2 linked regions of the Lacibacter sediminis genome follow. The protein of the gene in region 1 binds, or shares a complex with, the protein of each later gene. Links are inferred from orthologs where the notes say so. Each region holds a gene or a part of one and is shown on either strand. Other genes may lie near its edges.

Evidence for each region.
Region 2: the proteins of trxB (region 1) and trxA are in contact, whole or in part, in a crystal structure (PDB 1F6M), measured with the Escherichia coli proteins. The link is inferred for Lacibacter sediminis from one-to-one orthologs.

Annotation. Positions count from the first base shown.
Region 1 is NZ_CP060007.1:3,078,195-3,086,428, forward strand. Bases 2,243-5,022 are described here. They hold trxB (thioredoxin-disulfide reductase), read right to left. Parts: upstream 4,214-5,022; coding sequence 3,272-4,213; downstream 2,243-3,271. Other genes in these bases: H4075_RS13060 (tetratricopeptide repeat protein), read right to left, coding at 2,243-2,853; folB (dihydroneopterin aldolase), read right to left, coding at 2,850-3,212; H4075_RS13075 (DUF4249 domain-containing protein), read right to left, coding at 4,304-5,022. Outside these bases: H4075_RS13055 (B12-binding domain-containing radical SAM protein), read right to left, coding at 1-2,037; more of H4075_RS13060, read right to left, coding at 2,095-2,242; more of H4075_RS13075, read right to left, coding at 5,023-5,194; H4075_RS13080 (sigma-70 family RNA polymerase sigma factor), read right to left, coding at 5,367-6,227; H4075_RS13085 (threonine aldolase family protein), read left to right, coding at 6,509-7,531; H4075_RS13090 (carboxy terminal-processing peptidase), read right to left, coding at 7,579-8,234.
Region 2 is NZ_CP060007.1:2,105,805-2,112,579, forward strand. What follows is about bases 829-3,684. They hold trxA (thioredoxin), read right to left. Parts: upstream 2,488-3,684; coding sequence 2,170-2,487; downstream 829-2,169. Other genes in these bases: H4075_RS08980 (D-alanine--D-alanine ligase family protein), read right to left, coding at 829-1,252; H4075_RS08985 (SET domain-containing protein-lysine N-methyltransferase), read right to left, coding at 1,268-1,762; H4075_RS08995 (sialidase family protein), read right to left, coding at 2,743-3,684. Outside these bases: H4075_RS08975 (SET domain-containing protein-lysine N-methyltransferase), read right to left, coding at 1-103; more of H4075_RS08980, read right to left, coding at 116-828; more of H4075_RS08995, read right to left, coding at 3,685-3,948; H4075_RS09000 (TlpA family protein disulfide reductase), read right to left, coding at 3,950-4,462; H4075_RS09005 (efflux RND transporter periplasmic adaptor subunit), read right to left, coding at 4,521-5,717; H4075_RS09010 (efflux RND transporter periplasmic adaptor subunit), read right to left, coding at 5,720-6,775. UniProt on the Escherichia coli protein: Participates in various redox reactions through the reversible oxidation of its active center dithiol to a disulfide and catalyzes dithiol-disulfide exchange reactions.

The DNA.
Region 1 (8,234 bases):
TAACCACTCTCCTTTTGCCGTGTCGGTATTGATGGTAATGTTTTCTTTTTTTGTAACAAAGGTGATTTGTAATACTTCCCAAGTGCTTCCCTTCTTTGATTTAGTGATCAATTCTGATTGCAGTACAGTTCCGAGGAATACCACTTTGGCTGCCGGTTTAAACAAGGGAATCTCATCATCGAGCAACACCTTTACAATGTGATCAGGTGCAACGGTGGTCTTTGGCACTTTCACATCAAACCATTTTTGCAAAGGATCATCCAGGCAAAGTCCCTGCATATAATTAAACAATGATTTCTTTAAACCAAAACTGAAACTTTCATGATCAGCACCCGTTTCATCAATATGCTCCACATCATTATCTGCAAATAAAATAGCTACTTCTTTTGCTTTCTTTACTTTGAAATGTTCCGGGTTCATACCAACCGGACTATGAGCTGTCATTGCAAATTGATGCCAGAATGCAGATTGCAATACCCCTGTCTTAAACATCTGCCGAACCATTTCTAACGAATCAATTGTTTCCTGTGCTGTTTGTGTTGGGAAACCATACATGAGATAAGCATGTACCATAATGCCTGCTTCGGTAAAATGTTTGTTCACTTTTGCTACCTGCGCCACAGTTACACCTTTACTGATAAGTTCCAGCAAACGATCACTTGCAACTTCCAGCCCGCCGCTTACTGCAATACAACCGCTTGCTTTTAAGAGTAGACAAAGATCACGTGTGAAACTTTTTTCAAAGCGCACATTCGTCCACCAGCTTACTACCAATTTTCGTTTAATGATCTCCAATGCCAATGAACGCATCAATGCAGGTGGTGCAGCTTCATCTACAAAATGAAAACCATTGTTACCTGTTTGTGCAATGATCTCTTCCATACGGTCGCACAAAAGTTTTGCAGCAATGGGTTCGTACAGTTTAATATAGTCAAGCGAAATATCACAGAAGGTACACTTGCCCCAATAGCAACCATGTGCCATCGTTAATTTATTCCAGCGGCCATCGCTCCACAAACTATGCATCGGGTTTACCACTTCAATTACTGAAATATAATCGTGTAACAGCAGATCAGTATAATCAGGTGTGCCAACTTCGGTTTGCTTATAGTCTTTACAGGAACTGTTGTTGATGTAAGTAACGATTCCATCCTGCAATAGAAATGTACGCTTCAATTGAGTTGCATCAATTTCTCCTGCGATAAATTTTAACAGTTGTTCGATGGGCGCTTCACCATCATCAAGCGTAATAAAATCGAAGAACTCAAATACACGTTCATCTTTTAAGGAACGCAGTTCTGTATTAGGGAAACCACCACCCATTGTTACCTTGATGTGTGGATGATTTGCTTTGATCCATTGTGCACTTCTGAACGCCGCATATAAATTTCCGGGAAAAGGAACAGAGACGGCAACAAATTTCGGTTGAACTTTTTCAATATGCTTTTGCAGGCGTTCAATCAATAATTCATCAACAAGCGTTAAAGGTTTTTGGAGTTCTGCATACAGTTCATCAAAACTGTTGGCACTTCTTCCCAAACGTTCTGCATAACGACTGAAACCAAAATGCTCATCAACACATTCTTTAATGAGATCGGCCAGGTCTTCAAGATAAAGTGTAGCGATATGTTTGGCTTTATCCTGTAAACCCATTGCACCAAATGCCCAATGAAAATCGGTAAGCTCGGCAAACCTTCCTGCTTCAGGCAATAAGTTTCGTGATGCGATCAAATGTGCAATGGTTGGGTTTTTTCCCTGCAGAAACAACACCACGTCATCAATACTTTTGATGTACTCTTCTTTTAAAGCAATTATACGTTTTGCATTGGCAGAACAATTTTGTTCATCAGCAATGGATGAAAATACATTTGATAAGCCTTTCTTTGAAAACAATTGCAGGGTTACTTCAATTCCAAGATCACTTTGAAAAGAAGAAATACCTTTTGTATTGAGAAAACCTTTCAGGTAAGCCGTTGCAGGATACGGCGTATTTAATTGTGTAAAAGGAGGCGTAAATAAAAAAACCGTTGCGTTCAAATGTGGCGATTAATCTGCAAACGTACATGAAATTTTTTGTCTGTAAATCCCGGCTGCTTATGCTTTCCAGGTAGAGAGTAATTGCTTTGCTTCAGATTTAATGGTGGGATCATCCGCAGCAGTATTGGGCAGGCGTAACAAATGATTCAATGTTTCAATTGCCTTGGCCTTTTTGTTATTACGGTGATAGGCTTTGGCCAGTTCAAGATAATTCAACACAAACTCAGGACTCAATGCTTTTACTTTTTCATAATAGTACACTGCTGAGTCGAGTGAGTTTTTTTGCAGTCCACCAAAGAACACTTTTACTGCGGCCTTTTCCATCCCATTCAAATTACTTACTTCGTAATGCCAGCGGGCAATCACAAACAGTGCTTTAAAATTTTGCGGATTGTAAAGGAGTGCCCTATCAGCATAATTCTTGATCTCACGAACGTATTCTACTTTTTCTTTTCCGTTTTTAAGTAATGACATCCGTGCGTAGGCAAATGACATGGCAACATTGGCTTCACTGTCTTTTGGATTCACCCGCAACGCACGTTCAGCATAGATCTTTGCTGCTTGATAAAAATCCATTTGCTTTTCTTTCGTTGACTGACGACGGCCAATACGACTGGCCAACTCGCTGCAACGGGTCAATGCATGCAAATGGGTTGGCTGTTGCTTAATAATTTCTTTAAATTTCTGGTAGGCTTCTTCTTCTTTCAATTGCCGTTCGAGTATATCGCCCTGCCTCACAAGTTCTTCAACCGACTGTGCAAATGAGACACCCGTAAATATGAGTGCACTAAAAAAAACAACAATTACTTTCTTCATGTGATCCGGTTAAATGTTTTATGCAAGGTTATGCCGGTTTTACCTTGAAAGTTTTCAATGGGTGGCGAACACTTATCAATTTCCACCTTTATTTCCATAATAACGGGAAAACGGGTCTTAATCGTATCACAAATATCCTGCGCCACTGTTTCTATCAGACTGCTTTTTTGCATCATTCGTTGCTTCACAATCTCAAACAAAGCAACATAATTGATTGTTTGCTCGATAGATGTGATTGGCCCGGCAGGTTCATAATACACCGAAAGATTTACTTCAAACGGTCCGCCTGTTTTATCTTCTCCGGCATATAAACCATGGTGTGCATGAAATTTCAACTCTTTTAAATGAACAGCTATCATGTGCCGAAAATAAAAAAGTCCTGCTGTATCAGCAGGACTATCTTTTCACAACAATAGAATTATACAACTCCTTTTGCTGATAAATAACGTTCTGCATCCAATGCAGCCATACAACCACTGCCTGCAGCGGTTACTGCCTGGCGATAAATTTTATCCTGCACATCGCCACCTGCAAACACACCTTCTACATTTGTTTTTGAAGTACCGGGAATGGTCTTGATGTAGCCGGCTTCATCCATATCAATAAAATCTTTGAAAATTGCTGAGTTAGGTTCATGACCGATAGCAACAAAGAATCCCTGCACAGGTATTACCGATTCTTCATTTGTTTTATTGTTCAACACTTTCATGCCATCTACTTTATTGTCGCCAAGTATTTCGATGGTTTCAGTGTTCCAGTAAACTTTGATATTCGGCGTGTTGAGTACACGATCCTGCATTACTTTACTTGCACGCATCGCATCTTTACGAATCAACATGTGCACTGTTGAACAAAGCTTACTGAGATATAATGCTTCTTCTGCAGCGGTATCGCCGGCACCAACAATGGCCACTTCTTTACCACGGAAAAAGAAACCATCGCACACTGCACATGCGCTTACACCATAACCATTGAGACGTTGCTCACTTTCCAATCCAAGCCATTTCGCACTTGCACCGGTACAAATGATCACGCTATCAGCTTCAATGAGCTTTTCATCATCGATCCAAACTTTATGTGGTGTTGAACTGAAATCTACTTTTGTTGCCAATCCATAACGGATATCGGCACCCATGCGTGCTGCCTGCTTTTCAAAATCAACCATCATCTCGGGACCTTGTACTCCTTCTGCATAACCGGGGTAGTTTTCCACTTCTGTTGTAATGGTTAACTGTCCGCCGGGTTGAATTCCCTGGTATAACACAGGTTTCAGGTTTGCCCTTGATGCATAAATAGCGGCGGTATAACCTGCAGGACCTGATCCAATAATCAAACAATGTACTTTTTCTGCTGCTTCCATATTCGTCTTCAAATTTTTAAGTCGACAAAAATAGTCCTATCCATCCAATTGAAATGTAACCGTGGTTACATGCGCAGCCGGTGTGGATAATTAACGGGGAATAATAACCGTAGTAAACTGGTTGGCATAACCGCCAAAATAGCCTAATGCACCATTACTGATATTGCCCAGTATTTTGGTGGGAGAAGAAAACGGGTTGCCGATGCTTTGGTAACTGAACTCTACTGTTCGCCAGAAATCGAATGTGGCTTTATCAATATTGCTGAATTTGACGGTAACAGTATCTCCTTTTTTGAAAAATCCATACTCATCAAAATCCAGGTCAACATTACGATCAATGCCACGGTCCACATCAACCATATAAGTTGTGCCATTCACAAACGCATCATCAAACACAGAGTTAAAACCAGGCAAGAACGGTTCGCTGTTAACTTTGGTGAAATAACGTGCATAATCGCCAAATGGCTGCGGGTCTTTCACTTTTGCCCTTACAACTATCTTTTTGCTTGTATCAGGCGTATTGGGCGCCTTTACCCACCATAGTGAATCGATCGTTTTTCTTATCTGCGGAATATTTGTTGTGGCATTGTATTCTTTTTGCTGCCAAACAATACGGAGCTGGTATTGCTTCCCTAATTCTCCTTTTATGATTGTTAAAGGATTTGCTGGGTCGCTGCTGTAAAAACTAAAGGGAACAGTTGTACCCGGTATCACCATGTCGTACCTGCGTAGCTGATGTGTGGTGCTGCCATTGGAAATAAAAACCTCTGCATCTTTCACCAATGAATTGCTGATCACATCGGCTGAAACTTTTGAAAAATAGTTGAGGCTTTTTGTAAGGATCACTACCGGATCTTGCCCGTTTTCAATAGAAGCATCAACAGTGAGTAACTGAGCGGCGTCTTTCAGGTCAAAATCTACTTTCTTTTCACATCCCAGCAGTAACAGGAACAAACTGCTGAGCAATACAAGTCGTTGCATAGATCAAATTTACGTGATGATCTTTTCAGATAAACATGAAGAATATGCTAATTGTTTATTTGGATTTGTATCCCGGCTGCGCTCAATACAAATAAAAGCCCCTTGACTACCGCTCGGGACACAAAAAACCCCGACACTGAGGCCGGGGTTTGATACTTAATACCCATTATAATTAATTTCCGAGATAGCTCTTCAGCGCATTGCTGTAGCGGGCTTTCTGTAAACGTTTGATCGCTCTTTCTTTGATCTGGCGGATACGCTCTTTGGTCAAATCATATTTCTGACCGATCTGCTCAATGGTAACACCATTTTCGCCATCCAATCCAAAATAAGCATTTACGATCTCCGCTTCACGTGGGCTGAGAGATTTCAACACACGACGGATCTCGTTACGCAAAGAATCCTTCATTACATCTTCATCTGTATCATCACTGCCTTCCAGCAAATCACCCATTGCTACATCTTCTGCTTCGTGCACAGGTGCATCTAAAGAAGTGTGACGGGTATTGCTTTGGAAGATATTGTTGATCTCTGTTTCGCTCATTTCAAGAATATCAGCAAGCTCCTCAGTTGAAGGCTCACGCTCATGTTCCTGTTCAAACGCCATGTATGCCTTGTTGGCTTTATTATAAGTACCGATCTTATTCTGTGGCAAACGCACCAAACGACCCTGTTCAGCCAAAGCTTGCAGAATTGATTGACGGATCCACCAAACAGCGTAAGAAATGAATTTAAAACCTTTGGTTTCATCAAAACGCTGAGCGGCTTTGATCAAACCGAGATTACCCTCATTGATCAGGTCACTTAAAGATAAACCCTGGTGTTGATATTGCTTGGCTACTGATACTACGAAACGAAGGTTCGATTGTACCAATTTATCCAAAGCTCGCTGATCACCCATTTTAATACGCTGAGCAAGAGTTGTTTCCTCCTCGGGCGTGATCATGGGGATCTTTGATATTTCCTGTAAATACTTCTCAACCGCTTGTGAATCACGATTGGTAATCTGAGTTGCAATTTTGAGCTGCCGCATATTAAATTCCTCTTAATTGTTTGAAACGTTACTAAGACAGGGAAAATCGACCGGGAGTTGGGAAAATCTCGTTAAGAATCCACTGTAACCGTCTGCAAAGTTAATCATCAATCGCCGTTTTTCATAGCCCATGTGTATAATTGCGGCTCTTGTAGGCATCCTTGTATCGTTTTCAGTGGAAACTTAACACTGATAAACAACAATTTAAAGGTTCAGAAAGTTTATTTTCAGACGATAATTTTACATAAACGGTTAACTTGCCTACTCAATAATTAATTGATATGGAATGGATTGATTTAAGAAGTGATACTGTAACCCAACCAACCAAGGGGATGAAAGAAGTTATGTGGCAGGCTGAGTTGGGTGATGATGTGTTTGGAGAAGATGCCACTGTTAATAACTTGGAAGAAACCGCCGCAAAACTGTTTGGAATGGAGGCTGGATTGTTCTGTCCATCAGGCACAATGACCAACCAGATCGCCATAAAAATGCACACCCAACCCGGTGACGAAGTGATCTGTGATGAATTAAGCCATGTTTACCAATACGAAGGCGGAGGTATTGCCTTCAACTCCGGTGCTTCTGTACGATTATTACAGGGCGATCGTGGGCGTATAAAAGCCACCCATGTTTCAGATGCCATTAATAACAGGGATGATGTGCACAAAGCCATTTCAAGCTTAGTGGTGCTGGAAAATACCAGCAACCGTGGCGGTGGCAGTTGTTATGAACTCGAAGATATAGCGGCCATTAAAGACGTCTGCAAAGCAAATAACCTCATCCTGCATCTTGATGGTGCCCGTCTTTTCAATGCCTTGGTAGCGAAACAACAATCGGCAATGGATTACGGACAGTTATTCGATTCTATTTCTATTTGTTTGAGTAAAGGGCTTGGCTCACCTATTGGCAGCGTGTTGCTCGGAACAAAAGAAAAGATAAAAAAAGCAAGACGACTCCGGAAAGTATTTGGCGGCGGTATGCGGCAAGCCGGGATCATCGCTGCTGCAGGTTTATATGCATTGGAACATCATGTTGAACGATTGGCAACAGATCATGAGCATGCGAAATTGATTGAAGCAACGCTGCTGAATAATCACAATGTGGAAACCGTATTACCGGTTGAAACCAACATCGTCATCTTCCGTGTAAAAGAAAACATCAATGCAGATGAACTTGTATTGAAGCTAAAAGAAAAAGGCATTCTTTGCTTTACAATGGGTAAACAGCAGATACGTTTTGTTTTGCATCTTGATGTAACAGAAAGCATGGTTCAACGTACAATTGAGTTGCTACAAAAAATATAAACCCCGGCGTATGCCAGGGTTTAATTATTTCGATCAATTTAAAATTATCATTTACCGTCGGTACGTGCAGCCTGCTTATTCTGCGCAATAAAGTACTGCTGAATCATATCGTTCATGATGTTCACAGTTTCACCAAGATGAAGATCATTTTTAAGTCTGTTAATAAAAGACTTGTTACGTTCTTCTTTGTTGGTATTTCCTTTAATAGCTGCAAGATCAACCTCAAGGTTAGAAACCTCTAATGGCGCACTCAGCTTCGTTAAAGAATCGATTGTTTGAATAGTGTTGCCCAACGTTTTCTTGTCCTGGCGGAACTTATCGATCTTCAATGAGAAATGCTTGTCATCATATTTCGATAACCAATCGCTTTTTTCACCAATCAATTTGAATGTAGGACTTTGGCTGATACGTTGTTTACTTTGCTGAACAATGTAATTGAAATCAAAATCAGATTTCCATACTTTGTATTGTGCACTTCCGATCTCATCCCATGTCAAAGCGAAAGGTTCATCTTTTTCACGAAGCTTCAGGTATTCGTATTGATCAGGCAGAACAACATCAGGTACCACACCTTTCAATTGTGTGCTTGCACCTGTAACACGATAGAACTTTTGTAGTGTTAATTTGATATTGCCGAGTTCAGATGGGTTATTGCTTGTCCAGCTTGCACGGTCAAGTTCAATATTACGTTGCACTGTTCCTT
Region 2 (6,775 bases), 970 kb from region 1 along the record:
ACTGTACATGAGGTAACAGGTGCGATAAGTTCCTTGCAGGATCGTAATATTGATAATCAACAGCAGAAGTAGAATAATCGGGTTGCAGTACACATATCTTCATATCAACTTGCTGTTAACGCACAGCCACTGCCTTTTTTTGTTTTTTGTGATGACGCTGCATGGCGTCCTGTAAAATATGCAGAATTAAACCGGAGTAAGATTGATTACTTAAACGAACAATAGCACCAATGGAAGTATAATTTTCATCTTCACTCAATCCGCATTGTGCATTTACTTCCAGCACATAAAGTTTACCGGTGGCCTTATCCATACGTATATCGATACGGCCGTAACCCGTTCCTCCAACTGCACAATAAGCTTTCCAGCTCAGGTCCATGATTTTTTTCTGTAAACCGATAGGAGGCAGGTTGTATTGATAAAAATCTTCAAACTCGCCGATGGGTTTTTCCTGTTCATAGGTTTCCCATAAACGATCGAAGGATAAAAACTTTTCTGTATCGGGTAAATCTTTATGAAAAATGCGTTCAACCGGTGGATACACTCTTCTGCTTCTTGGTGATTGATGTGAACCCGAAAGAAACACGGTGTACTCAGGTCCGTTAATAAACTCTTCTGCTACTAATCCGCCAAATGAAAAATCCCAGCCACGGTAACCATCAAACAGTTCTTTCACCAATGCTTTCAACTCTTCATCATTATGCACCACGTTCTTTACTCCAAGACCCATACTGCCACCGCTAACGGCAGGCTTAACGATCAAAGGTGTGCCAACATAATTGCAGATGCCGCCAATTTTTTGTTTAGCATGATGAATGGCAACCCACTTTGCATGTGCAATACCTGCTTTATCAAACAACTCCTTCATAATAATTTTAGAAGTAGTGTTATCATAAAAAGGGGCATCAGCTCCGGTATAAATCAGTTGCTTTTCTTTTAAATAATGAATGACGGACACGCCCGGTGTGCCATTCACTTCATCACCATCACATAAATTCAGAACAATGGGTGTTTGAAAAGATGTGGTAGCAGCGATGTCATCAATAACAGATTTGAAATTTTCCTGTGTAACAGGTTGCCATTTCCAATTGAGATTTAATTCAGCAAACACCTTTGTATACTCATCAATACTTTGCGAAAAATCGTAATAGTAATCGAGGTTGGCATCGTTGGTTTGCAGATGCGGAGCCAGTACCCAAATGAAGAGCGGATGTTCAGTTAAAGGAAGTGAAGAAAATGGGTTTGAAAGCATAAGTAAATGTATAGATTAATCGTTTATTTCATTCACTTTGCCTTCAATAAATGCTGTTAAACGATAATGTTTCAAGAGATCTTTTGATAATTCTTTTGCTCCTTTTATGATGCCAATACAATTCACTTCGCCGCAATGACATGCAAACGGTTCGGCCATGAACCATTCTGTTGATGGATAAAAGAAGGTGAACTCATCGCCGGGTGCAATGGGTCGTAATGCTTCCAGTTGCATTGTACTTGTATTGAAGAATGCATTGGGATTACAACTGTGGTTAATGTATTGCAGAAACTCCGGTTGAAGAATAATGTGTTCTTCTTCATTTACCTGAACGGTATAACGGGATGGAACTTCATGTACTTCACTTGCACCAAACTTGCTGATGACATCGCCTGTCTGGAATGTTTTTGTTGCCAGTAAGAGCTTGTGATTCGTGTCGGCATGCAGGTGAACATCTGCAAATCCGTAATGACCGGTTACAATGCTGGCGGGGAGGGTTGTTGTACTCATGGGAGCGTTTTAAGTGTTAAGCGAGTCGACTGGTTACTTTAAAACAAAGTATTGTCGGTATTAATGCTTTGAAATTAATTAATTGATTGAATAAACCATGGATGGTTTAATGAATGTTGAATGAATGTGAATAAAGAAATGGATTTATTGTAAAACCATAGATGCATTACGAACAAGCTATGAAGCGTGCGATACATCAGCTCCGCTCAGTACATGCATGCTGCAACGCTTTTTAATGATGCTATGAAATACAGAACCATAAAACGAGCGTGGCAAGGAACGACCATAGTTGTACCAATGCAGGTAACAAAATCGTTTTCATTTTTGGTCTGACCTTCGGTGCCGACCAAAAATGAAAAACCCGTTTCAAAACTGAAACGGGTTTGTATTATCGATGTAATAAAATCTTACATGTGTTGTTCGATCTTCTTCACGAAATTACCTTTTGGCTGTGCGCCTACTAATTTGTCAACTACCTGACCGTTCTTCACGAAGAGGATAGCAGGAATAGAAGTAATACCGTAGTTCATACTAACCTGTGGGTTTTCGTCAACGTTTACTTTACCCACTTTTACTTTACCATCGTATTCTTTACTCAATTCTTCAATAACCGGCCCGATTGCACGACATGGTCCGCACCATTCTGCCCAGAAATCGATTACGCTGAGTTTATCTGAACTGATCACTTCACTCTGGAAGTTTGCATCTGTAAATTGGAGTGCCATAATTTATATCCTTTTAATTTTTTTTGAATGAAGGGACAAATTTAAGCCCATTCCTGTTAATCTGATGTTATGTCATTATCCACAGCTGTTCACAAATAAAAAACGACAGGATGTACTACAAGAATGACAGTTAAAGAGCCGTTAACGGTTGATCTTTATTCTTCAGCAGGAGGATTTTGGTGGAACGATCAGAGAAAACTAACAATGTATAGGTTAAACAAACCTCCGGGGTTTCTGAAACCCCAGAGGTTTTTGTTATAAAGTCAAACTTGCCAGCTTAATTGTTTTTGCTTTATTATCTGCCCATGCAAAGAACAATTTATCACCTGCCTTGGTCATTTGCGGAAAACCGCTTGATCTTGAATCGGAAGATTCAGCAACAACAATAGGCTGTCCTTTTGAACCATCAGCATTTACTTTAATTGCTTTAATGGTCGATCCTTCCATCCAACTCAGCATGGCTGTTTCTTTATCGATCATCACTACATCAACCCGGCCAATTGCTTTGCCTTCATCAACCTGAATGGGTGGTTTAAATGTAACCCCGCCATCTTCAGAAAAAATGATCTTCACCTGTGCTTTATTTTCTTTCATTGAAAACCATGCAATGGCTAAATTATTTCCAATAGCATCGGCTCTTGGTCCGTTCACCGGGCAGCCGGCAATCTTCCATTCATCAGGGAAGATGGTTTTGGGTTGAGTCCATTCGCCATTTACAAAACGTACGATGGACATATCCCTGATCTCTTCATCTGAACGATCTCTGTAAACAATGATTGGTCCATTATCAGTAATGGCAATGGTTGTTTGGCAGCAATCGCATATTCTTCCGTCGAGTTCCCATTCTTTTGTCTTGGTTCCTTTTTTATCGAGGAAAGCGCCTCTCAAGGTCATTTCACCATGATGCCCTTCATGTTTACTGTGATCGCCTTCCATGGCTGTTTTTCTTCCATCGAGCCATGCTGCAATAAACTGATCGTTATAAGGAGTGATGGAAACAAAACCATGTTCGGCTTTTTTGCCATCATCATGTAAGGTGGTTGGCGTTCCCCATGTTTTACCTGCATCGGCAGATGCAACCAACTTAATATCGTACGTGAATTTTGCTGTATCACTTTTTTCTAAAAAATGCGCAAGCATATTTCCGTTGGCATCTGAAGTAATAACCGGATAATCGGCCCAGTTTACAAACCAGTTTTTTCCGGTGCTGATAGTAACAGGAGCTGTCCATTGATCATTTGCAAGTGTCGAAAAATGCAGCGATGATCCTTTTCCTTTTTTCTGTACCCATGAAAGATGAACGATGCCTTTTGCATCAGTAAATAGATAAGGTTCTGCAGATGAATCAGCGGCAGGAGAGGAGAGCGATACAACTTCTCCCGTTGTTTTTGTTTCAGTTGTTTTATCTGCACATGATGCAAATACAATAATCAGTGAAAGGACGTTGATCAGTTTGGTCATGTTATTTTGCTGCATTAAGAATTAAATCAATATTGTTTTTGTTATCCCATTTTCTGTAACCCATTTCTGAGAAAACAAGTTTTTTGTCTGGGTTGAAAATATATGTTGTTGGTAAGGCTATAATATTTAATTGCTCCAGGTTCTCTACTCTTACGTAATGAAAATCGTACGACTGCTTTTTCTTAAATGCTTCAATGGCTTCTACTTCTTCATTTGATGCAAACAGGAATACAATATCCTCGTCTTTCAAACTGGTCTTTGCTTTTTGAATGGAAGGCATTTCCTGGATGCAGGGGCCGCACCAGGTTGCCCAAAAGTTTATAAAGATGGTTTTGCCTTCGTATTGATGAAGTTCAATTGGTGTGCCATCAAGTTCGGTCAATTTAATTTTATCAAACTCGGATTCACCTTTTGTTACAACAGTCGGTTTGTCTTTGTTGTTATTTGATTCTTTTTCTTTACAACTCACCAGCAATAACAAAAAGGCAACTGCTATTTTATAAATCGATTTCATTTCTTGTATTGGTTTAAACGACTCGCTTTAATGGCGGCACAATATTACTTACATTTTTTTAGTGGTTGTGACCTGACATTGGATCGGCCCCTTTTTTAAAGACGTATTCACTGTGCAATAAATAGGCGCCGCTGATGACTACAACATCACCAGCTGTTAACCCCGATTTTATTTCAATTCGATCATCACTTTCCAATCCAACCTGCACCATTTTACTTTTGAAAGATTGTCCGCTGGTTCTGATCCACACAGTAGCGCCTTTACCATCCCTGATCACCGCATCTATTGGTAGAGTAAGCGATTGACGTTGTCTGCTTTTTAATACTACATAAGCCGACATGCCGGGCTTTAACTCATTGCCGGTATTCGGAATAGACACACGTATAAGATTGATTCTTGTATCAGGATTAATTTCCGGGTTCACAAATTCAATACGTCCCTTAATTTCTTTACCATCTATATCCGGCAGTTGAACAGTGGCTGTACTGTTGAGATCTATTGCTGCAAGTTGAGAAGTGTACACCTGTGCTTCAGCCCAAAGTGTAGAGAGATCGGCCATTTTAACTATTGTTCCGCCTTCCATTGCATAATCGCCTTCACGAATATCCATGCTGGTGATATAGCCCGATGCTGTACTGTAAAATGTTGTTGTAGGTGAAGCCTTTTTCGTTCTCGCCAGTTCATTGATCTGTGATTCACTCACTCCCCACAGCAGTAATTTGTTTTTAGCACTTTGCAATAACTGTTCAAAGTCGATAGCTGTTTCTGTTGCAAATGTTTTTTTCTGTTCCAGTGCCAGCAGGTATTCCTGTTTGGCATTGTTGAGGTCTTCACTGTAGATGGCATACAACGCTGCACCCTTGCTTACATAGTCCCCGATATTTTTAAAATATAATTTCTCTACACGTCCCATCACCCTTGAACTCACCGATGATGTTTTCATCTGATCGAAATTAAGACTGGCTGTTAATACCAACTGATCACCGATTGTTCCGTTACGGATAGTATCTGTTTGAATATTCCCCAATTGGATCTGCTGATCACTCAATTGTATTTCATCTTTCTTATCGCCATTGCTTTTCTTAACGGGTGTAAGATCCATTTTGCAGATGGGACATTTACCGGGCTTTTGCTCCACCACCTGTGGATCCATGGAGCAGGTGTAGTATACATCGCTCTCAGTTTTAGTAATAGCTTTGTTCTTGCACGAAATAAGAACAGAGGCTGAAATGAGAAGTATAAAAAGATGTCGCATAATTATTGTTTTACTTTAATGAAGCTTTCGCTATCCATTAAATATTGTGCATTCACGGCAACAGAATCCGTAGCTGTTAATCCGCTGATGATTTGAATATGTTCGTCGTGCAAAATGCCCGTATTCACTTTGTGTGCTTTAAAGCCACCATCCACTTTATGAAACACCACTTTATCTAACCCAAGCGATAACACAGCTTCTTTTGGCAGCCAATAAGCATCTTTTGAATTGCCGTTGATCACCGCTCTTACCTGGCTGCCGATCGGAATTTTTAAGCTGCTGTTATTGAAGTATACTCTCGCTGTTAATGTTTTACTTTCTTTCCGGTAGAAGGGTTCAATAAAATCAATACTTGCCCGGAAGTCTTTGTTGGGTGCTGTCTCAGGAATAATGTGTACGCTGTTCCCTTTCTTTACAAGACCCTGGTTGTCGCCAAAAATATTCAACAGTGCCCATGCCTGATTTGGATTATAGACGATGAATACCGATTGACCTTTGTTGATATACATGCCTTCTTTCAATGAAAGTTCTTCTGTTAATTGAGAGATGTCTTTCATTTTTTCTGATGACGTATTCATAGAAGCACCGGCCGATTCATGAACGTGTCCGCTGTATTTGCTGTAAACGGAAATAGTAAATGATGTTTGTTTTGTTTGAACCACTCGTTGTAATTGCTCGCTACTCATACCAAGTAGCAATAATTTTTGTTTTGCCGATTCAATGAAGGTTTTGTTTTCCGGATCATTTTTTAACAAGAATAATAAATTCTGTTGGGCCGTCAATATCTCCGGACTGTAAATATCCATGATACGTTGACCTTTGCTGATCTTCTGGTAACGATAACGTACATACAGTTTTTCAATGCGTCCGCTTACTCTTGCTGAAATAGTTCCAACTGCTCTTGTGTCGTAAGCAATTGTTCCCAACGCTTCTATTTTTATATGCTCCTCTTTCTTTTCTATGGTTGTAACCGGAATAGATGACACCACAAACTCATTGGTTGGTTTAAGTAATGCTTCCAATCCAATTTCAGTTGATGCACTGCCACCCGTTTCTTT